DNA from 4 places in the Bacillus sp. 3255 genome. Region 1 is predicted to be linked to each of the others. Evidence: riboswitches for the same ligand, from Rfam matches in the RefSeq annotation. Region 1 holds a riboswitch; each other region holds the start of a gene.

Region 1 (5,910 bases):
ATTGGCGGAGGTGAACATTTGGCGGATCAGAATGTCCAGATTCTCCCGCATGACATTGAACGCCCCGGCCAGCTTGCCGATCTCATCCTCCCGCTGGATATGCACCCGCTCGGATAAATCGCCTGCCGCCACCTTCTCCGTCATATGCATCAGACGCACAACCGGCCTCGTTACGCTTCTGCTGATGAAGTAGGCGATCAAACTGCCTAGCAGAAGAATAAGCAGCGTTATCATGATCATCGTCCAGACCAACTCCTGCTTCGTCTGCGGGATGACCGTTGCGTCGAGATCGATGCCGACGATGCCGATGTTTTCACCGTTTTGGTTGCGGAGCGGTGCGAATATGGATTTATGAATGCCGTACTCATCTGTATAAATGGAACTGATCACCGGCTTATCCTGCTTGACGGCTTCGTTCATCTCAGGCGTGAACGGATAATCGGTGCCGTAATCGTCCTCTACGCCGGTTAGCACAATGATCTGTTCTTTGTTGTCTTTCTTCATCAACACATAGACGTTCTCCAGCGAATCTTCCTTCTTGAACGCCTCGAATTGTTTTTTGATTCGCTCATAAGCTTGGTGTTTCGTATCCGTAATCTGCTCGGGGCGGTCCGGAATGACAGCGAGGTAGTTCGTCACGTTCTGAATATTCGTCATTAACCGCAGTACGAACTGATCCTCCAGCTTCGCGGATAACTTGGTGGAGATCCAGTAGCCGGATAAAGAAAAGATGCCGCTGACCAATAAGAGCAGCAATACGATGCTGGCGGTCATCTTCACCGCGAGACGGGAACGGAATCCGTTCACCGCTTTTTTAAAATATGACTTAATCCCTAACATTCATTATTACCTCCTGCTCATCGCTGCTTCACCGGCGTATTGGCGATACGTCTGATCGATCGTTTCTTTCAAATAACGGACGATTTCGTCCACATGCTGCACTTCCGTATAGGGGGAGATGATGAATAGTTTGGAGGCATAGAGCGCCACAGAACTGTGATCGGAAGTTGGAACAAGCAGGTGCTTCTTCGTATCGCCGAAGAAAATTTGGTCCCGCCGTTCGCCCAGCAGCTCGAACCACAATTCGTTAAATCGGTTGTTTCGCTCTACCTCCTGCAGCGTGCATGTACCGCCAAGCTCGTCCTGAAACCTGGAGACGCCTTCCGGATAAATGCGCAGCAGTGTAATGATGCCGGGATTGTCTTCATTCACGATGACAGCCTGCGGGATTGCCTCGCGAATCGCCTCACGAAAAGCGAGATTCACCTCAACGAACTGCGCCAGAAGGCGCTGATAGCCCTGAATGCCAAAAGCCAAGAGTGCACTGTAGATGCTGATGGAGCTGCCCATACGGGAACATTCCAACGTATACCCCGTGTGGTATTGCCCATAACCCCGGTGTCCGACATACGGCGTTTCGTCAGGATGCAGATCCATCAACCGCAAATCGCCGGCCTCCCGCACCAGAAACAAGCTGGTGACGTAAGGAGTTTGACCCAGCTTCTGAAAATCGAAGCATAGGGAATCCGCCATATGCAAATGCTTCATTCTGCCATGAATCTGAAGCAGCGCATGCAGAACCTCCTGCTTCAGATCGAGCGGATTCAACTCGAAGTCGTAATCGTTGAAGAAGGCGAAGAACCCGCCTAGAGCGGAATCCGCATGAATGTGCGCTCTTGGCAAATCATGCTGCTTCGCAATGGCATCGCTAACCGCATAAATTGCGGACAAATCGTCGATTCCCATAGCATCCGTCGTGCCTGTGGTCGCAACAATATAGACGGGAATGCCGCCGCCTGCGACCACTTCTTCCATCTTGAGCCGCAAATCGCCGACATCCATGGAGCTATCCGGATTCGTGCGAACGCGAATCAAGTGGTCGCTTCCGATCCCCGATGCTTCCATGGACTTGAACAAGGAGTAATGCGCCGCTTCGGAGCAGAACGCGTAGAGATTGCCGGGGACGCCTTGCTGCAAGGCATTCGGCGCTACTTTCGCAATCGCGATGCGCAGCCCTGAGAAGACGGCGCCCTGCCCGCCCCATGTCGTATAGCCGCCGCTGGTAAGCGGATCGTAGCCGATGAGCTTCGACATCATACTGATGACGCGAACTTCCGCTTCCGCGCCCGCCGGTCCGTATACATCCCACAAGTTGTTGCCATTCACCATGAACGCCGCCATCATGCCCAGAATACCGGGGATGGAGGCCATCGGTAGAATGTTGGTCAGAAAATATTTGGTATGGTAGGGATGGGCGTGCAGCAGCTTCAACAGCTCTGCGTTCACTTCCTCCAGGGGAACGCTGTCTCCCGGAATCGCGCTGTTCCGAATCAGGTTGCTGTAGAAATTCCCCGACCGGTCCTTTTCTCCTTTGAGGTTAACGCCATTCGGGTTTTTCAAGGCGTCGACGCCCGTCAGGATTTGTTCCATCAGCTGAAGCACCATTTGACGCGTTTGCGGATTCCCATTCTCACTTGGGAACAAATGCTGCATATTCGCAGGTCTTCTCTCTCTCATTATCTCTACTCCTATCGCTAGATTCGCTAGATTGGCCAAGCATAAATACGCACACAAAAAAAAAGTGAACCCTGGCAACAATGCCAATAACTTCACCAATCGCAGAGCTGCAACTGGCTGACATATCCTTGTTGGATGTAGTCCCTCTAGTTTTGCGTCCCTATTTTTCAATAGGTTTGCCAGTATGCTGTTTGAAAAACTACAACTCCTTTCGACATCCGTCGACATAATGTTTACAATTTTATACATCAGTATAGTACATTAGTCCAAATTAAACAACATAATTTACCACTTTTGTTTAGAAACCTTATTTTCTCTCTTTATATTGGTTCGCTTACATTTACTTGACCGAAGGTAGAATAATAGAAAAAAAAGCTTAGCTACGACTCTAATTATGAGTCATAACTAAGCTTATCCTGATGCCTATGATATCGTTTGAGCGGTCTCCGCGCTGCCCTGCGAGTGCAGGTACAGCTGCTCGTAGTACCCGTGCTGCGCCAACAGCTCCGCATGGTTCCCTTCTTCCACGATATGTCCGTGGCTCATGACCAGAATGCGGTTGGCATGAATGATCGTCGAGATGCGGTGAGCGATAACCAGTGTCGTCCGCCCCTCTGCGACAACCTGCAGCGCAGCTTGGATAAGCTGCTCCGTTTGCGAATCCAGATTCGCCGTCGCTTCGTCGAGAATCAAAATTTTGGGCTGGAACACGATAATGCGCGCGAACGAAATGAGCTGCCGCTCGCCGGCCGACAAGCCGCTTCCCCGTTCGGAGATCCGCGTGTCATAGCCATCCTTCAGCCTGGCGATCAGCGCATCGGCGCCGACCAACCGGCAAGCCTCAATCACCGCTTCCCGAGGGATGGTTTCATCGAACATCCGCACATTGTCCAGAATGCTGCCGGCGTACAAATACGGTTCCTGCTGCACAAGGCCTACGATCCTGTGAAGTTCAGCCTGCGGGATATCGCGGATATCCGTCCCGTCGATGCTGACGCTTCCCTTCTGCACATCGTAGAAGCGGCAGAGCAGCGAAATCAGCGAGCTTTTACCGGCGCCCGTCGTACCGACAATGCCGATCATTTCACCGGGTGCGATGCGCAGCTCCAGATTCTCGATAACGGACACCTCCTTCAAATAGCCGAAGGTCACATTGCTGAAATGAATCTCGCCTTTCACGTTCTGCATGGCAACCGGCTTCGCGTCCGGCTTATCCTTGACTTCCGGCTGCGTGGCGAAAATGTTCCAAATCCGGTTCATCGAAACTGTCGTTGATTGGAGCGTATTCCACTGCTGCGTAATATTATTGATGGGCTGGAAAAACTGCCGAATATACGTAATGAACGCATAGAGAACGCCAAATTCGATCGTTTTATCGAAAACGGCAATGCCGCCGATCCACGTAATGAACGCGACCGACAAATTGCCCAAAATATCAAAGGAACGGTTGAACAAAACGTTCGTGCGAATTTCCCGCAAATTGGCCCGGAAATAGCTGTGATTGCGCTCCTCGAAGCGGCTCATCTGCTCCTTCTCCTGATGGAAGGCCTGGATGAGATGCATGCCCGACAAATTCTCCGCGGCGAAAGCGACCATCTGGGACAGCTGCGTTCTGGACAGCTGGTACGTCTTGCGCATATACCTGCGGAAGCTGATCGCGATAAGCGCAATGATCGGAATAACGATCATACTGTACAGCGTCAACGCCGGATCGAGATGATACATCAGCACGATGATGAATATCAGGGTCATGCCGTCGCGCACGAGACTGAGCAGCACTTGCGTAAAAAACTGGTTAAGCGTCTCCGTGTCGCTCGAAACGTGCGTAATCAAGCTGCCGCTTGGCGTTTTGTCATAATAGGACATCGATTGTTTGAAAATGTGTTGGAACAGGTCCTTGCGAATTTTGGCCACAATGCTTTGGCCGGCGAATTGAAGCAGGTTGTTCTGCAGATAACTGAAAAACAGCGAGCTTATCGAAAGTCCTACATAAAATAAACAGATGAGCAGCAGGGCTCTGTAATCGTTTTTGCCGATCATCAAGTTATCATCGATCGCTATCTTGACGAGGTACGGCTGGAACAAGTCTGCGGCGATTCCCATCAGCGCGCATACGAGGACGGCCGCGAAGGTCCATTTGTGCGGCTTGGCGTATCCGGATAAGACCCGTAAGGACGCTTTGGCGGGCTGCGGCTCTTTCATGCCGGCGGTTTTACTCTGCGACATCGTGGCTCCCCCCTTCCTGTATCGCATGAAGCTCTGCATACAAGCCTTCCTGGGCGATCAGCTCTTCATGTGTGCCGCGCTGCACGATGCGGCCTTCATGGAGCACGATGATTTCATCGGTATGCTTTAACGCCGATATCCGGTGCGCGATCCAAATCGTCGTTTTGTTGGAGCGCTCCTTGCGGATCGTATCGATAATGTGCTTCTCTGTGACGGCGTCTACAGCGCTTACACTATCATCCAGAATCATCAGCGGCGAATCCTTGATAATCCCTCGGGCCAAGCTCGTTCTCTGGCGTTGTCCGCCCGACAGCGTGACGCCGCGTTCGCCCAGCTTCGTTTCGAACTTCTCGGGAAACGACGTGATGCTGGATAAAATCTGCGCTTTCTTCGCGGCGCGCTCCACCTGCTCCAGCGGCAGCTCCCTTTTGTAGAAGGCGATATTATCGCGAATGGTTGTGCTGAACAGGAAGCCTTCCTGAGGCACATAGGCGATCTGGTTGCGCAAGCTTTCCAAGGTCACGTTGCGAATATCCGTATCCCCGATGTAAACGGTCCCCTCCGGCGGGTCGTAAATCCGCAGCATCAGTTTCACCAAAGTTGATTTGCCGCTGCCGGTTTTACCGATAATGCCGATGGATTTGCCCGGTTCGATCGTAAGCGAGATGTCATGCAGCACCTCATCGTCGTCATCCGGATAGGCAAAGGAGAGATGCTCGATGCGTATGCCTTCATGATCCAAATGGCTGGGCTGCGCAAGCTCGTTCTGCACGACCTCTGATCTCAGATTCAGCAGCTCATTGAGCCGTTCGAGCGACGCCTTGGAGCGCTGCATGGCGTTGATGACGCGTCCGATCTGCTGCAAGGGGTTCACCATCATGCGTATGTACAAGGTTAATTCTACGAAATTACCGATTGTAATTCTGCCGAGAATCGTCAAATAGCCCCCAAAAGCAATCGCGATAATCAGCGATATTGCGCCCAGAAACGGAATGAGTGCTTCAAATAGGGAGGAAAGCCGGACCAGTCTCAGCTGGTTGTCGCGAATCCGGTCAACCGTCGCGCTAAACCTGCCGATCATAATGGACTCTACAGCGAACTTCTTCGTCACCCGGATGCCGCCGAACTGTTCTTCGGCCGACTCCGTCATTTTGCCTAATGCTTCTT
Region 2 (5,910 bases), on a different contig from region 1:
TTTTGAAATCTTTACCGCTGTTGTTGCTCGGTGCTGCGGATGCCGCACTGCTAGCTGCCGGAGTCGCAGAGGCCGCCGGTTGCGTTTCTTCTTTTTTGCCGCAACCCGCCAAAGCAAGCGCGGAAACCGTTACTGCCATAAGCGCCGTTGTGAGTACTTTTTTCATCAATGTTACCCCCAAAAGATAAATTTAAAATTGTACCTTGAATCCCAAATTATAGTATGGCCAGATCAAGTTCAATTATGTAATGCTTACGATAGATTGAGTGTATCATTTTGGATGATGGGAGAAAAGAAATCCACGCGTAATTAAACATAATTCGTTATGTAAAACAAGTTGACATGATCTTTTTGTAAAGCCCCACAATATAGGTTCAAAGCCCCAATTACTGATTATACAACCATCGGTTAATAAAATCTAGATGACCCATTATAAAATCTAATCGGCCATTAAACGTAGGAAATCGCGCGGGGATAAAGGGGGATTGAACAACTGTCCTTGCACTTCCGAACACCGCAAAAACTTCAAATATTCGAGCTGCTCCTCGGTTTCGACACCTTTCGCAATCAGCTTCAGTCCCAAGCGCTCAGCCATGCGCGTGATGGCGACAGCCAGCTGCTTGTTCTCGTCGTCTTCGACCAAATCCCTGATCAACGTGCTGTCCAGCTTCACACTGTCGAATGGCAAGCCTTCCATACCGCTTCGCGTTAACAGCCCCGTGCTCAAGTCATCCATGGCGATGCGCACGCCCAGCCTCTTCAGCAGAATCAGCTTCTCGCTGGCTTCCTGCACGTTGGAAGATGTGATGCTCTCCGTCAGATCCAGCTCGACCAGCCCAGGATCAATGCCCGTTTCTTGCAGCAGCTGTGCGACTTCCATCGTGAAGCCTGCATCTTTGAACTGCGAAGCCGTGATCGGCATCGTCATTCTCAAGGGCTTATGCCCAGCATCCTGCCACGCTTGCAGCTGCCTGCACGCCGTCCGAATCGCCCATGTGCCGATCGGGACCATAAGGCCCAGCTCTTCGGCCGCCTTCCTCCAGTCCACCGGCGAGGAGAGCCGCTTGCCTGCTTGGTCCCAATGCAAGATGACTTCCATCCCGATGAGCCGGCGGCTCGCGATCTCATACTGCGGCTGATACAACAGTTCGAACTGCTGGCGCTCCAACGCAGTGCGCAGCTCACTTTCCATGTGAGCTTTACTTTTTACCATGACATCGATTTCGGAGGCGTAGAATTGGAAGCGGTTGTTACCAAGACTTTTGGCTGTATACATGGCATCGTCCGCATATTGCAGAAGCTGCTCGGGCTGGGTGCCGTCCAGCGGGTACAGGGCAATGCCCATGCTAGCCGTGATGATAACCGGCTTCCCGTCCAGTATGAACGGCTCATCCAATACCGCCTGGATACGCGAGGCCACCACTCTGACATCCTCCGGCTTGGCGAAAGCTTCAAGCAATATAATAAATTCGTCCCCGCCCTGCCGGTAGACCGTATCCGAACCGCGCAGACAGCCTAGCAATCTATCGGCTGCCTGACGAATCAGACGGTCCCCATAGGCGTGACCTAAGGAATCGTTCACTTCTTTGAACCGGTCCATATCCAGGAAGACGACCGCAGCCAGCTCTTCATTGCGCTGCGCATGCAGCAAGGCCCGCTTCAACCGGTCATCGAACAACCGGCGGTTAGGCAAACCCGTCAACGTATCATGATAGGCCAAATACGCAAGCTGTTTGCTCTTCTCTTCCTCTTGCCTCTGCGTCAGCCGCAGTTGGCGGATCCATATGGCAACCAAGAGGCAGACCAAGGCTTGAACCAGCAACCACAGTAACAGCAGCGGCGTAAATCTGAAAGAAGCGGCTGCAAGCAGATTGACGGTCAGTACAAAGAAGGCCAGAATGCCCACATAGCGCTGTTCCTGCACCTGTATCCGTTCAATCCACTTCAAGAGTAAGCTTCTCATCGGGGAACCTCCATTCAATCATCAAAAAAGGCTATTCCACTTGGAATAGCCGTAGGCGCACCTGTATCGGTAAACTGCATCCTCTCGGCAGCTCAGCCGTCATCGTTGCAAGGCAACCTAAGACCTGGAGCTTTGCGTCCTTACCTTTCGGCAAGTTTGCCTTTAACCATATTCAGGTAAAAAACGGGACTATATAACTATATCACAGAGGCTTTCATTTTGGCTATTTTTACTTAAATTAGTAAATTAAATAGTTTCGGGTCCTTATTGATTTCGATGTATCCATAGTCCTTGCGGGACAAGCGCTCAATGAGCCCCTCGTAGTCATCTTTGTTTTTCAGCTCAATGCCGACCAGAGCGGGCGCATCGTCACGGTTGTTCTTCTTCGTATACTCGAACCGGGTAATATCGTCCGTAGGTCCCAGTACCTCCTCCAGAAATTCGCGCAAGGCGCCTGCACGCTGCGGGAAGTTGAGGATAAAGTAATGCTTTAGGCCTTCATAGATAAGCGAACGCTCTTTGATTTGCTGCATCCGGTCAATATCGTTATTACCGCCGCTAATGATGCAGACGACGTTCTTGCCGCGAATTTGCTCCCGGTATGCATCAAGCGCCGCAACGGGCAGCGCACCCGCCGGCTCGATCACGATCGCATTGTTATTGTACAGCTCAAGGATTGTCGTGCACTCCTTACCGGACGGAATAATCACGATGTCATCCAGCTTCTCCTTGCAGATCTCGAACGTCAGTTCACCGACTTGTTTCACGGCCGCGCCGTCCACGAATTTCTCGATGGAATTCAAGGTCACAACCTTGCCTTGCTTCAGTGCCTCCTGCATGCTGGCAGCGCCCTCCGGCTCAACGCCGATAATCTTCGTGTACGGCGAAACGCTGTCCACATAAGTTGCAACGCCTGCCACAAGCCCGCCTCCGCCGATTGTTGCAAAGATAAAGTCCGGCGTATCCGACATTTGGTTCATAATTTCGAGACCGACCGTTCCTTGCCCCGCAATCGTGCGAATATCATCGAACGGATGAATGAACACCTTGTTCTCTTTCTCACAATAGGCCTTGGCCTGCGCCGAGGAATCGTCGAAGGAGTCCCCCGTCAGAATCACCTCGACGAAAGCCCCGCCGAACAGCTTCACCTGCGAAATCTTCTGTCGGGGCGTCGTTGTCGGCATGAAAATTTTGCCTTCGATGCCGAGCTGCTTGCAGGAGTACGCCACTCCCTGCGCGTGGTTGCCCGCGCTGGCGCACACGACACCCGCCTCGCGTTCCTCAGGCGTCAAGCTTTGAATGACATTGTACGCGCCGCGAATTTTGAACGACCGGACGACCTGCATATCTTCACGTTTCAAATAAACGTTGCATTCATACAAGTTAGAGAGCAGCTCATTGCGTTGTAAAGGCGACGGTTCGATCACCTTGCTGAGCACATGATTGGCCCTAATAATTTCTTCCAAACCTACTTTTCCGGAAACAACCATTCTTCTCTTACTTCCTTTCTCTCCAAAATATGCGAATGAAAAATTTAAAGATTATTGTAGCATATCTCAGAGCGGCTGTACGAGAATATTATTGGAAAGGTTCCGCAAGCTTCATAAAAGTCTCTGTTTCAGATCCCATCCCTGAGGGTATTAAAGAAACAAGAACCTGCAAAGGAGTGATCGCTATGTCGACTCAGCCATCACGCAACTATGAAATCGAAGAACGCCATGTGGAGAAGAAATCGGATTCCAGCTTAGTAGCATCGACTTTCATCAAGTATGCGGCTTACATCGTCATCACCTTCGGCATTCTGTACTTCCTCGTTCAATATGTATTTCCTTTGTTCTAAGATCGTTATACGGCAATAGAAAGGGGCTGCCTTAAGTAGTTACGACTACTTCCGGCAGCCCTCTTCACTTGCAGCGAATCGTTATCCTAGTAGTAGTAGCGAGGAGGCTCTTGCAGCTCGGCACGCTTCTGAAGGAAGCGATAGAAGGCGCTGGCTGCCTGCGCTTTGGAGACTTCTTGCTGCGGTGCGAACTTCCCGTCCGTAAGCGTCATAATGTTCAGCCCTAGCACGATGGCCGCCACGCCCACATCCTTAAGCTCTGCGGCGTCAGCGAACTGCGAATTGAACACGCCGTCGTATTGCGACAGGCTCTTGTAACCGAGCGCCTTCACGATCAGCTGCGCCATCTCTTCACGGTCGAGCGTCGCTTCCGGGTTGAACTCCGTACCCGCCTCGAGCAAGCCACGGTCCACGGCATTCTCCACATAAGCGAAATACGGCGAAGCGTTGCTCACATCGGCGAAGGACGCCTTGCGTTCAGCTCCGTAATAGATGCCGCCGTTGCCGCCGTTCATGGCAATGACCAGCATTTTGACCAGCTCGCCACGCTTAATCAGTTGATCCGGGTTCACTTTGCCATCCTGCACATCCAAAGCTTGATAATCGAGCATTAGCTGCAGCTCGTTCTTAGCCCAGTGATTATCAATATCGCTTACCGTCACTTTATCCAAGGACACCGTTTCGCCGGTTTGGCTGTTCCGCCATACGCCGGTTTGCGCATCCAACAGGAAGGGCTCGCGGTTGAATTTGGGGTTGAGCGTGTAGACCAGCTTAGCCTGCAGCTTCTCGTCCTTGTTCGCTGCAGCAGCGGTCGGAGGCATCTCTCCGGCTGCCACCATCACATTGTATTTCTCCAACGGGATCGGGCCATTGTAGCCGCCATCCTCCAGAACATAATTAAGTTTGATGTCAAATTGGGAGAGCCACAGATCCTTGGCTTTATCCAGCGCCAACACCTCTGGTTTCTGCTTCGGATACGGCATGTTGCTCAAACCGAACTGATAGCTGACCATCTCACCGGTCACGCGGTCAATGCTGACCGATACAGTTTCTTGGCCGGCGATCACGCCATCGATGACCCGGTTGAAGCTGATGTTCCAATTCCGCATATGCTTCAGCTGCTCAGCGGGAATATCTTTCTCCGCTTGAACGCTCAGCACCAGTTGATCGGTGTAAGCCGGAATCTGCTTTTTGACGAACTCCACGCTCTTCGCTACCGCATCATCCAGGGAAATCTTCCCAACAATTTCCTTATCCCCCTCCGGTCCATATGGCATGTAGCTGTTGAAGCTCGTAATTGCTCCGGTTGTACTGTTCACTCCCGCCCATGCGCCTCTCGAACCGAGCTTGCCGGAAGGGTCCTTCTCGGAGGTGACCGTCCAGTTCAAATTCCAGTACGAGTCGGTCTGTCCGGTTTCCGGATTCGTCGATTCATTATAGCTAGCTTCCTGCAGCTTGTAGTCTGCCGGGAGGTTGAATGCTGCCGCTACCTTCTTCGCCGCTTCTTCCTTCGTTAGATTGAGCGTGGCTGCAGGCAGCTCAGCGAGCGGTTTGTCGGTGAGGGGCTTCCCTACCGCCAGCTGGGGACCCGGATTCCACGGCTCGCCTGTTTCCGCGTTCAGCGAGAATCCGCCCATTATATACGACAGAATGGGCAGCTTCTTCCCCTTGGCCCCATATGGAATCTGATACAGCAGCGACATTGCCGCCTTGTCATGGAACAACTGCGCCGCCTTCTCCTGGGCAATCGGTTTCACGCCGGTCGGGAACGTGACGTTATCCATCCAATTGTAGTTATAATTCGTGACTTCGCCATCCCCGTTCACGCTTACCGAAACCCCGTTCATGGCGAAGGGGACCCCGTCTACGGAACGGTCGAACCGGATATTGTATTGATAATTGCCATTCAACGGCGTACGGAACGCCTTCTCTTCCGAATCGTTATACACAAGCTCATGCTGCTTGTCTGGATTTACTTTGGCAATGAAGGCGGAAGCGACAGCTTTGGCCCCTTGGAAATCTACCTTCGGCGGGTAGCTGGGCTTGCGGTCCGGGTCGTTGTCGTTCATGGAATAGGCGGTCAGCGAGCCGTCCAAACCGTTAATGG
Region 3 (5,910 bases), on a different contig from region 1:
TAGCATATGCGCCCACTCCCCGTTAAAAATATGATGTAAACATACTTTAGCATGGAACATCACATCACAGTTAGCTATAATAAATGATAAGTCTCATCAAAAATTTTGATAATGAACGGAGGGGCTCCGGTGGATCTAACCTATTTCCGAACGTTTCGAGAGGTCGCCCGAAGAAAGAGCTTCACCAAAGCCGGCGAAGAACTGGGCTATGCACAATCCAGCGTAACGATGCAGATCCAGAAGCTGGAGCGAGAGTATGGCGTTCCGCTCTTCGAGCGGTATGGGCGCCAGCTGCGGCTGACGGCACCGGGTGAAACGCTGCTGAGGCTTGCTTCCCAAATGCTTGATTTGTACGATCAATCTCATGAAATGCTGACAAGCCAAGCGGCCGGAACATTGACAATCGGGACGATCAATTCGCTCGCAGCATACTTCCTGCCCCCTTTTCTGCAAGCTTTGAAACAAAAGTATCCCCACCTCAACATCCAGCTCTACCCAGATACGGAGTCGTCTCTCATCTCGAAAGTCAAAGAAGGCGATTACGATATCGGGCTGCTCCTTGACCGCTATCCCGCCGATCCCCTGCTGACCTGTACGAAAATCCGCGAGGAACCGCTGGTCCTCGTTGCACCCACGCAGCATCCTTTCACCCAACTGGACCAAGTCCGCTTAAGTGACCTTCAGCAAACGGAATTTATCGTTACGGAAGAAAGCTGTATTTACCGGGGGATGTTCGAGAAGCTGCTCAAAGAGCACGGCGTGCCGCTGCACATCGGTTTCGAGCTCGGCAACCTGGAAACGATCAAGCATTGCGTGATGAACGGTCTAGGTCTCGCGCTGCTGCCGAGAATTGCCGTGCAAACCGAGCTGGAGCTGGGCAAGCTGGCTTCGCTCTCTTTTACGCATGAGCAATTGTCACTAGACATTCAGCTGCTGCTCCATCCCAAGAAATGGATGTCCCAGCCGTTACAGGCATTTATCGGCTTACTGACGGCAGGGCGTGTCTGAGATTCAGCGGCTCAAGGACAGCGTGAATAGAGCGCCGCGCTGAGGTGAGCCTAGCAGCGGGAGGCAAGAAAAGCGTTAGGCTTCCGCTGAAAAATAGTTCCCCTTTATACGTGTGTTCCCCTTTCCGAAGCTAACATTAGCGGGATGAATTGGCAGTATCACGGAGAGGGTTGGTGCTGGTTGGTGGTGGTTGGTGGTATATGATGCTACTTGGCGCTAATTGATACTAAATGGTGATAATTGTGCTAACCAGATGCTACTAATTGGAGCTACTTGTGCTACTTGATGCTAGACGGAACGCTATTGAAACTAGTCGGTATTAGCCGGAGCTGCTTACAATCACACTCGGAACACGATATGCATCCTCCATCTCGCCATTTCCTCATTCGAATGGCTACAACACCGTTGGCAACCGACCTGAGTGATGCAGTGCCGGCTAGGCGATACTTTCTCCTATAAGTGGAAGTGTAACTGGAATTTCTCCTGTTAATTATCATCAAAAACGCTGGCCTGATGGACAAGCATAGATTTTAAAGGGAGTAAATCCCTTTATTCCAGCATTCCGCTTTCAAAAGATGAAATTAACGGGATAATTTCCAGTTAAGCTCGTCTGAGATGGCGGGTCATCGGCGGGTAGTTATTGACTCGTGGTTGCTTCGTTGTTATTTCGTTATTATTTCGTTGTTTGCCGGCGTAGGGTTTTCGTCATATCGTAGACGAGTAGCCATCGGCCCGCCGGAGGATCGCCAGCGGTCCGTAGGCCGTTTGTTGCATCGTCATGGTTAACCGTGCAGCGGCGAGGCGGCATGTTTAACCACCCCGGAGGGTATTTGCCGGAGCTAGCCGGCAGCCGGCATAAGCACCGCTATGAACCAACCGGTGCACAGCTTGCTTGCGCAGCTGCGCCAAGACGCTGCTGCACAAATAAAAGAAGCCCTCCTTCTCGTAAAGGTAGGGCTTCTTTCTTTTCAACCATCTATATGCGGATGTCGATGTTGCCACCCAAATGCGGCGCCGCTGAAGCGGTAACCAGCTGCTGGGACTTGGTAAAATCCTGTACCATCGTACTGACTGCTGCAGTCTGCATATCGTTCATTTTGCTAAGCAGTTGGATGCCAACAGCTTGCTTCAAGGCATCTCCGCCGCTAATCGCGTTGAAGACGCTGCTGCTGATATTCATTCGCGTGCTCCTCCCCTCATCGTTCGGTAGCTGGCTGGCATACGGCCGAAGCCGGTTAGCCCCTGTAGCTTTGCGTCTGCCGCTTTCGCGCCATTTGCCGGTTCGCAGATGTTAGGTTTGCACCTGGCACAATACCAGTATAGGCTCATACCGCACGATTCGTCAATCTTCGACTACACCAACGAATCGACTGCTCAGTCCTATACGCCGTACTCGGCCGGATTCGCTCTCCAGGAACGAAGCAAGGCCATATCCGCTTCCTGAATAGCCCCCTTCTCCAGCGCCACTTCCAGCAATGTGGAGTAGTTCGAGAGGGTGTGCAGCGGCATGTCCGCCGCTTGAAACGCATCCGTTGCTTTATCCAGCTGATAAGAGAAAATCGCAAGTACGCCAAGCGCAGCGGCGCCGGCTTCTTTGACAGCAAGGGCTGCTTTCAAAGAGCTGCCGCCTGTCGAGATCAGATCTTCGATCACGATAACCTTCTGACCCGGCTTCACAGAGCCTTCGATCAGATTTTCTTTACCGTGGCCTTTCGCTTTGTCGCGAATGTAGATCATCGGCAGACCCAGCTTCTGAGCCACCCAAGCCGCATGAGGAATGCCTGCCGTTGCCGTGCCGGCAACGACTTCAGCATCCGGGAATTTCTCTTGAATCAGGCTGACGAAACCGTCGGCAATCGCCTCGCGGATCGCAGGGTGCGACATCGTCAGACGGTTATCGCAGTAGATCGGAGATTTCAAGCCCGATGTCCAAGTAAAAGGCTGCTGCGGTCTTAACGCAACCGCACCGATATCTAAAAGTGAAGCTGCCACATGCTTCGCAATCGTTTCAAGCTGTTGACTCATGAGACTTCCACCGTTCCTTCCTTTGATAGGTGCTACAAGACGCTACAAGACGGAATCGATAATCGATTCCAACGCCGCTCTAGGATCTGCCGCGCCTGTGATCGGTCTCCCGATCACGACGTAGTCCGTGCCCTGCGCGAACGCCTCGGGAGGCGTCATGATGCGCGACTGGTCGCCTACATCCGCTCCCGCAGGACGGATGCCCGGCGTCACGGTGACGAATGCGCCGCCGCACGCCGCCTTGATCGCCGTCACCTCAAGCGGTGACGCGACGACGCCTTGCAGCCCCGCGGCTTGCGCCAGGCGGGCATAGCGAAGGACGGCCTGCTCGACCGTTCCGGTCAGGCCGATCTCTTCGTTCAGCACCTGCTGCGACGTGCTGGTCAGCTGTGTCACGCCGATAACGATCGGGCGTTCGGCGCCCGAGGCAAGCCCCTTGTCCACACCTTCCAAGGCGGCAGCCATCATGTCCTGGCCACCGGCGGCATGGACATTGAACAGATCCACACCGAGGCGCGTGACGCTCTCCGCCCCGCCCTTGACCGTGTTCGGGATGTCATGCATCTTCACGTCCAGGAACACCTTATAGCCGCGCTCTTTCAGGGAGGAGACGAAGCCGGGACCTGCAGCATAGAACAGCTGCATGCCCACCTTCACGTAGCAAGGAATGCCCTCGAGCTGCTTGAGCAGCCCTTCGGCGCTTGCCGCATTCGCATAGTCCAGCGCGACCATGATACGGCCGGCGACATCCGTACGCGTTAATACTGTCAAGTCCGTCACCTCTTCCTTAGACATGTACTGGCATTGCACGGGAGGAGAAGTTGATCGCTTCGAGCATATTCACAAGCGCTCTTACCGTATCAAGCGATGTCATACATACCACACCGTTTTCCACCGCTTCACGGCGAATACGGAAGCCGTCGCGTTCAGGCGTTTTGCCTTTAGTCAATGTGTTCACGACGAACTGGGCTTCTCCGCTGCGGATCAGATCCAGAATGTTCGGCGAACCTTCGCTCAGCTTGTGCACCGTGGTTACCGGCAGGCCAGCTTCTTGAATCGCTGTCGCCGTACCGCCCGTTGCGATAATTTTGTATCCAAGACGGTAGAAGCCTTTGAGAATCTCAATCGCTTCTTCTTTATCTTTGTCAGCCACAGTCACGACGACGGAACCTGCAGCAGGAATTTTCATGCCTGCACCGATCAAACCTTTGTAGAGCGCCTTGGCGAAATTCGTATCGCGGCCCATAACCTCGCCCGTCGACTTCATTTCCGGTCCAAGCGTCGTATCGACGCGGCGCAGCTTCGCGAAGGAGAATACCGGCACTTTCACCGACACATAGCTGTCTTCCGGCCATAGACCGCTTTGGTAGCCCATGTCGGCAAGCTTTTGCCCCATAATGACGCGAGTCGCCACATTCGCCATCGGAATGTTCGTAACTTTGCTCAAGAACGGCACTGTACGGGAAGAACGCGGGTTAACCTCGATCACGTACACTTGATCGTTATGAATAACGAACTGAATGTTGACCAAGCCCACAACGTTCAGTTCAAGACCGATTTTCGTTGTGATTTCAACGATTTGCGCTTTGATCGCATCGGAGATCGATTGCGGCGGGTAGACGGCGATGGAGTCGCCGGAGTGAACCCCTGCACGCTCAACGTGCTCCATGATGCCCGGAATCAGCACGGTTTCTTTGTCACAGATCGCGTCAACCTCTACCTCTTTGCCCAGCATGTAACGGTCAATGAGGACCGGATGCTCCGGGTTGATTTTGACCGCATACTCCATGTAGCTAAGCAGTTCTTGGTCGGAGTAGACGATTTCCATTGCGCGTCCGCCAAGGACGTACGATGGACGAACGATAACCGGATAGCCGAATTTGGCCGCTGTTCCGACAGCATCGTTCACCGATGTTACCGTTCCGCCCGGTGGTTGAGCGATGGACAGCTTGCTGAGCAGCGCTTCGAATTTCTTGCGATCCTCGGCCGTATCGATGCTCTCCAGATCGGATCCCAGAATGCGAACACCGGCTTTGGCCAGCGGAGCTGCCAGGTTAATCGCCGTTTGTCCGCCGAACTGAACGATAACCCCAATCGGATTCTCGCGTTCGATCACGTTCATCACATCTTCGAAGAAGAGCGGCTCGAAATACAAGCGGTCGGATGTGTTGAAGTCCGTAGATACAGTTTCAGGGTTGTTGTTGATAATAACGGCTTCGTAACCTGCCGCCTGAATCGCCCATACCGCGTGCACCGTGGAGTAGTCGAATTCAATCCCTTGTCCGATCCGGATCGGGCCGGACCCGAGCACGACGACTTTCTCTTTGGTCGTTTCCGTTACTTCATCTTCTTGCTCATACGTGGAGTAGTAGTACGGCGTCGAGGCTTCGAATTCGGCTGCGCAAGTATCAACCATTTTGTAAACCGGCTTAATGTTATGTTTCAAACGGAACGCTCTGACATCCGCTTCATTAATGAAGCTGGAGCATCCGGCAAGTGTGCGGATTTCGGCAACGGCGCGGTCTGTAAAGCCTTTGCGTTTAATCTCGAAGATCAGTTCTGCAGTCAGTTCGCCAGCCGCAATCTCTTTCTCGAACTTGATGAGGCCGTCTAGCTTATTCAGGAACCACCAGTCGATCTTCGTCAAGCTCTGGAGCTGCTCTACCGTATAACCTCTGCGGTACGCTTCAGCCAGCAAGAACAGGCGCTCGTCGTCCGGCTTTTGCAGACGCAGTTCCAATGTCTCTTTATCCAGCTGATCCGTTTCTTTCAGGAAGAGACGGTGAACGCCGATCTCCAACGAACGAACCGCTTTATGAATGGACTCTTCGAACGTACGGCCGATCGCCATGACTTCTCCAGTCGCTTTCATTTGTG
Region 4 (5,910 bases), on a different contig from region 1:
CGGTTTTTTTCGCGGTTTCTTTTTGACCAGCTTAGGCAGATGCTTGATGCTCTTCAGCATGCCGCCTTTGCACAGCGGACATTCCGGCGACGGAGAGGCTGCCAGCTCTTCGCGCATCCATGCCTTACATTCGTTGTTCTTGCATCTCCAAATAGGGACTGGGGATAAGTCCGGCTTGGTCACTTCGGCATCCAAGACAGTAACACCTCCTGCTGCCTTAACCTGCCCGAATGCCATTATCTTCATTCAACGTCTTGAATCTGTAAGCGGTATACCTGCTCGGCATTCGCGCGGCGCCCGCTCCATATCATTAACTAGATCGGCTATAATAGTAGATGACATATTTCAAAGGAGATAACGAATGATGAGATACAATCGAAGAAGTCGATTAGTGGATGTAAGCCGGCAGCTAGCGAAGGTCGCAATGGGTCATGCGTTCGCGGATACGGTTATCAAGAACGGAACGCTCGTGAATGTGTATTCGGGAGAATTGCTGGCGAATATGGACGTTGCGATCGCCGCCGGGCGAATCGCCTATATCGGAAACGCCGATCATACGATTGGCGAGCAAACCGTTATGATCGATGCCGGCGGCAAGTACATCGTTCCCGGCTTTTTGGACGGACATATGCATGTCGAAAGCACGATGCTCTCGGTAACCGAGTTCGCCAAAGCGGCGCTCGCCAAGGGAACGACGGGCATCTTCATGGATCCGCATGAGATTGCCAATGTGTGCGGGGTAGAAGGAGTGCGGTTGATGCATGAAGAGGGGCAGGGACTTCCGCTTAAGGTGTTTACGACCTTCCCGTCCTGCGTACCCGCTACAACGGACTTGGAGGATGCCGGAGCAAGCTTGGGTGTAGCGGATATTGAGGCGGGTCTGAAATGGGATCAAGTCGTCGGACTTGGCGAAGTGATGAATTTCCCGGGTGTCGTGTACGGCGATCCCACCATGTGCGGAGAAATCGAGGCCACCATCCTTAGCGGCAAGACGGTCACGGGACATTTCCCCAGCGAGGATGACCGCATGCTGCAAGCCTATATCGCTTCGGGCGTGACTTCCGATCATGAAACGGTCACGCGGGAGCAAGGGCTGCATAAGGTGCGCATGGGCATGCATCTGATGATCCGCGAAGGCTCGGCATGGCATGATGTCAAGGAAGTCATCAAAGTCGTCACCGAGGATAAGGTGAACACCTCCAATATCTCGCTGGTGACGGATGATGTAAGCCCGCAGACACTTGTGGAGCAGGGTCATCTCAACCACGTCGTGCGCCGCGCGATCGAGGAGGGTGTCGACCCGGTGACCGCGATCCAAATGGTAACGATCAATGTGGCGCGCTATTTCAATCTGGAGAAGGATTTAGGCAGTATTACGCCGGGCAAATGTGCGGACATTGTGCTGTTGGATGATCTGTACAAGGTTGAACCGGCTGTAGTGATAACGGATGGGACCGTCATCTATGAGAACGGCCGGCTTGCAGCCGAGTTCCCTGTCTACACATATCCGGAGCAAATTCTCCATTCAATGCATGTGAAGCGTGCGCTGGCAGCGGAGGATTTCCGCCTTGCGAGCCGGTATCAAGGGGAGCGGACGCGAGTCCATGTTATCGGGGCTATCGAGAATAGTGCCCGCACGGCGAAAATGACGGCTTCGCTAAAGGTTGAACAAGGCATTATCCAGCCGGACCCCGGCCAAGATATCATTCGGCTTGCCTGTATAGAGCGGCACCGCGGGACAGGTCAGCTTGCGCTTGGCTTCGCGCATGGCTTCGGGCTGAAGTCGGGTGCGGTCGCTTCAACGGTGGCTCATGACAGCCATAACTTAATCGTGATGGGTGTGGATGAGAACGATATGGCTTTCGCAGCCAATGAACTTGTGAGAATCGGGGGCGGTATGATCGTCGTCGAAGACGGCAAGGTGCTGGCTCAAGTACCGATGGCGATCGCAGGCCTGATGTCTGATAAATCGTTACAAGAGGTTGTGCAAGAAGTCGCCGAGCTGGAATTGGCCTGGAAGCAGCTGGGTTGTCCGCTCCATGCTCCGTTCATGACGTTCTCGCTGATTGCACTGCCGGTTATCCCGGAAATTCGCATAACGAACCGCGGCATCGCAGATGTTACACAGTTTGCGCTGATTGAAACGGAAATAGGGGAATGACCGAAGAGGCCGAACCCGGAATTATACCACAAGTTAAGTCTGATAAATAAAAATTATGCAATTCTTATCGGAATTTTATTGAATTCGACACCATGCAACAATTATTGCTATGTACAGTTAATTTTTTTGCGAACTATAATAAGAACAGACTGTATGAAGACGGAAACAATTAGATACTACCAGATTGATAAAGGCAAATCATTGGAAACAATGAGACGCAAAGCCGTGGCCTAAGGCATACCATTTCACTGTATGCTATGGTTGACAGGTTACCGGGTAGGGAGGGACCATCCTGTATTCGGGGTGGTCTTTTCTTTATTAACCATTGGATAATCCATCCAGGGGGGCTTTTGTTTGAAAGAGCTTATGCAGCACGAAGTCATAACCGACGCTTCCATGCTGCTTGATTTCTTTATCGCCATCCCGATCCTGCTCGTCATTATCGGCTTGATATTGTCCCGTCTGCACGCGGTGAATGCCTGGATTCCGATGATTCATACGCTTTCGCTAACCATGTGCAGCATGTCGATCATCGCCGGAGGCAAGGGGATATTTGAGTATCATTTTTCAATTTTCATGGTCCTGGCCATTCTTATTGCCGTTCAACATCTCGCGCGATTCGTGTTATTTCCTGAACTGGTGTATGGCTCTGGGAAGTACGCTTTCTCGATGGTAGCGATTCACTTGATTTTCGTCATCTTGTTTATTGGGGCCTTGATCTATCAAATTATGGCCAACCGAAAAGCTGCGGCGCTATTCGAAGATCAGCAGAATCTGAAGCTTCAGCAAACCGTGAGGTCGATTGTAGAGAGTCTCTCGCACACAATATCCGTCCTCTCGGTACAATTAGCCGACAATGTGAAACATGTAAGTTAACGAACCGACGAACAGGATCAGGTCATGTCATTCACCGAACATCGAAGCCGGCCGACAAACTCGAGGGGCATAGTGATCAATTGAATGAGATCGTGCATACGGCGAAGATCACATTCTCCTTACAGTAATAACGAAATGAGGCTTGTCTATGCATCATACGATTACGGAAAGCTATAATGTCGTCCTTTTTTCTCCTCTCGTTCAGCATAGCGCTGCTCGCCTCCTTCACGGCGTTGAACCTCGCGCGCAAAGTTTTGTCTACCGACGGATGGCAGCGGACAAGCTGGTTGATCTGCAGTGCGGGCGTTATGGGTGTGGGTATATGGTCGATGCACTTCATCGCCATGCTGGCGTATCAATTGCCTGCTGGGGTGACCTACGATATCCGGATCGTAAGCGCCTCTATTGCAGTGGCGATCGCGGGTACGCTCATCGGATTTGCCGTGACGTTCCTGGGCACATATTCCCGCGCCAGGCTTATCATCGGCGGGACTTCGATGGGGCTGGCGATCAGCGGGATGCATTATATCGGCATGGCCGCTTTGCAGCAGATCAGCATAAGCTATCATCCGCTGCAGCTCGCTTTGTCAATTCTCATCGCCGTATGGGCGGCTGTAACTTCGCTGCATGCCTTATTCAAGAGGAGCCAGAACATTGCGTTCAGCGGCTTCATTATGGCGGTCGCCATTACCGGGATGCACTATATGGGGATGTCTGCAGCTGTCATGACATTCCCGGAAGGCTATCATTCCGGCGGCGCGCACGGAACCAGCATGGATTTCTTTGTAGTGGCCATGTACGTAGCCTTCGGTACGATTCTGATTTTCGCGGTGAGCTTCATCAGCTCCTTGTCGGCCGATCGGCGGTTGGCGGAGCAGATTGCGCTCAAGGCATCGATTCTGGAGTCGGCGATTGACGGTATCCTCATGTTCAAATCGCAAGGCCGGATCATTGAATTTAATCCCGCGGCGGAAGCTATTTTCGGGTATACGCGCAGCGAGGCGATTCATCGTACGATTTTCGATTTGCTCTTTCTAATTGACCAAGACGGGGAGGAAGCCGCTTCTCTATACAGGCAGCTGACCCAGCTGGCCGAGACGATCATCGGCAAACGCTTTGAAGTGACGGCTTACCGGGCCGACAGGACTCCGTTTCCAGTAGAGATTATTATAACGAGCCTCGTTAATGAGGGGGAAATGATATACACGGCCTACTTGCGCGATCTGACCGAAAGGAAAAAGTCCGAGGAGCTCATTCAGCGGCTGGCTTATTATGATCATTTGACGGGACTTCCGAACCGCAATCAGTTTAATCAGCTCATCGAAGCCGGCTTGGAGCAAGCCAGAAGTCAACATCGGAGCTTGGCCGTGCTGTTCCTGGATATTTACAGGTTCAAAGGGATCAACGATTCCTTGGGCCATCAGACTGGCGACCAGGTTCTGCAGCAGTTTTCGGCTCTGATTGCCAATGGCCTGCCGGCCGGAGGGTCCGCTTCCAGGCTTAGCGGGGATGAATTTGTCATTTTACTGCCTGTGGGACCGACGGGAGAGATGGAGGCTGTGACCAAGCAAGTCCAACAAATCGTGGGTCGGCTGGAAGCTCCCATGCGGATCGGCAGCGGCGAGAACTTCGTATCGACGAATATCGGCATCTCCTTGTACCCGTCTGACGGGGAATCGCCGGAGCAGCTGCTGCGCAGCGCTGACTATGCCATGTACGCGGCTAAGGAGCAGGGGCGGAACAATTACCAATTTTTCAATCAGGATATTAAGCAAAGATTATCTCAATCCGCCGAGATCGTACGGCAGCTAAGCCAAGCCTTCGTGGGACAGGAGTTCAGCCTCGTGTATCAGCCGAAGTTCGATCTCCGTACGGGCGATATTGCGGGTATAGAAGCACTATTAAGGTGGGACAACAAGCTGCTGGGCCGCGTTTCACCGCTGCAGTTCATTCCTGTGGCGGAGGAGTCCCGGCAAATCAACGAAATTGGTGGTTGGGTGCTGCAGACCGCCGTTCGGCAATTGAAAATCTGGCATAACGCTGGCTTGGAGCGTATTCCGATTGCGGTCAACCTATCATCGATTCAGCTGGAACAGGATCACTTCGTTGGGACCGTGCACGATGTTTTGCGGCGAAGCGGGCTGGAGCCTCATTACCTGGAGCTCGAAATCAAAGAGAATCAGGGCTTCGATTCTGAAGGCATGCTGGAGAAGCTTGAGGCGCTTGCCGGGATGGGGGTGAGGCTGTCAATCGACGATTTCGGCACAGGTCACGCTTCCATCCGTTATTTGCGCAAATTGCCGTTTCATGCCATCAAGATTGACAAATCGTTCATACATCGACTCACCGATCCGGAGCCTGATCCTTCTTTCCTTGAGGCGGCGATCGCGGTTGCCGGTAATTTGAAGCTGGAAGCGGTAGCTGAAGGTGTGGAGTCGGACGAGCAATTGGCGTATTTGAAAAAGCACGGGTGCCGGTATGCCCAAGGTTATTGGCTTGCTGTTCCCGTACCTGCCGATCAGTTCGAGCGGCTTTATATGTCACGCGCCTGCAGGGCCGGGGAGCAGGATGTTTTTATTACGCCGGCTTGAGCGTGCGTGATGGCGGGGGAAGCGCAAGGGGCTGTATTTTATTGTCGTCCGCAGGTCTGCTACAATAGATGAGAAAGCTTGGGCATTTCTCGCTAGGGGGCGAACGGTTTGACCAAATATAAGATCGACGACGTCGCCAAAGAGGTTGGGTTGACGAAGCGGACGATTCGTTATTATGAAGAGCTTGGCTTGCTTGAAGCACCTGAACGGAGCGAAGGCGGGACCCGTCTATATGCCCGCGAGCACATTGAACAATTGAAGCAAATTGTGAACGCCCGCGAT

Evidence for each region. A riboswitch is a leader RNA that binds a small molecule or an ion and turns the genes downstream of it on or off. The one in region 1 is predicted to bind cyclic di-GMP.
Region 2: another riboswitch for cyclic di-GMP. It lies ahead of J2X61_RS32050 (putative bifunctional diguanylate cyclase/phosphodiesterase); the one in region 1 lies ahead of J2X61_RS21895 (pyridoxal phosphate-dependent decarboxylase family protein).
Region 3: another riboswitch for cyclic di-GMP. It lies ahead of J2X61_RS09610 (putative motility protein); the one in region 1 lies ahead of J2X61_RS21895 (pyridoxal phosphate-dependent decarboxylase family protein).
Region 4: another riboswitch for cyclic di-GMP. It lies ahead of J2X61_RS02160 (hypothetical protein); the one in region 1 lies ahead of J2X61_RS21895 (pyridoxal phosphate-dependent decarboxylase family protein).

Annotation. Positions count from the first base shown of each region.
Region 1 covers NZ_JAVDUS010000015.1:114,672-120,581, reverse strand. The annotation lists gene J2X61_RS21900 (methyl-accepting chemotaxis protein) at 1-840, opposite strand, end outside; gene J2X61_RS21895 (pyridoxal phosphate-dependent decarboxylase family protein) at 847-2,517, opposite strand; cyclic di-GMP riboswitch class I at 2,623-2,708, opposite strand; gene J2X61_RS21890 (ABC transporter ATP-binding protein) at 2,941-4,743, opposite strand; gene J2X61_RS21885 (ABC transporter ATP-binding protein) at 4,730-5,910, opposite strand, start outside.
Region 2 covers NZ_JAVDUS010000027.1:37,680-43,589, reverse strand. The annotation lists gene J2X61_RS32055 (BMP family lipoprotein) at 1-166, opposite strand, end outside; gene J2X61_RS32050 (putative bifunctional diguanylate cyclase/phosphodiesterase) at 440-1,963, opposite strand; cyclic di-GMP riboswitch class I at 2,047-2,134, opposite strand; gene ilvA (threonine ammonia-lyase IlvA) at 2,197-3,453, opposite strand; gene J2X61_RS32040 (hypothetical protein) at 3,639-3,803, shown strand; gene J2X61_RS32035 (S-layer homology domain-containing protein) at 3,890-5,910, opposite strand, start outside.
Region 3 covers NZ_JAVDUS010000005.1:191,271-197,180, reverse strand. The annotation lists gene dapA (4-hydroxy-tetrahydrodipicolinate synthase) at 1-6, opposite strand, end outside; gene J2X61_RS09615 (LysR family transcriptional regulator) at 130-1,008, shown strand; gene J2X61_RS09610 (putative motility protein) at 1,985-2,188, opposite strand; cyclic di-GMP riboswitch class I at 2,211-2,297, opposite strand; gene pyrE (orotate phosphoribosyltransferase) at 2,389-3,033, opposite strand; gene pyrF (orotidine-5'-phosphate decarboxylase) at 3,076-3,765, opposite strand; gene carB (carbamoyl-phosphate synthase large subunit) at 3,821-5,910, opposite strand, start outside.
Region 4 covers NZ_JAVDUS010000001.1:512,583-518,492, reverse strand. The annotation lists gene J2X61_RS02170 (cold-inducible protein YdjO-related protein) at 1-246, opposite strand, end outside; gene ade (adenine deaminase) at 362-2,161, shown strand; cyclic di-GMP riboswitch class I at 2,344-2,438, shown strand; gene J2X61_RS02160 (hypothetical protein) at 2,516-3,037, shown strand; gene J2X61_RS02155 (bifunctional diguanylate cyclase/phosphodiesterase) at 3,271-5,628, shown strand; gene J2X61_RS02150 (MerR family transcriptional regulator) at 5,737-5,910, shown strand, end outside.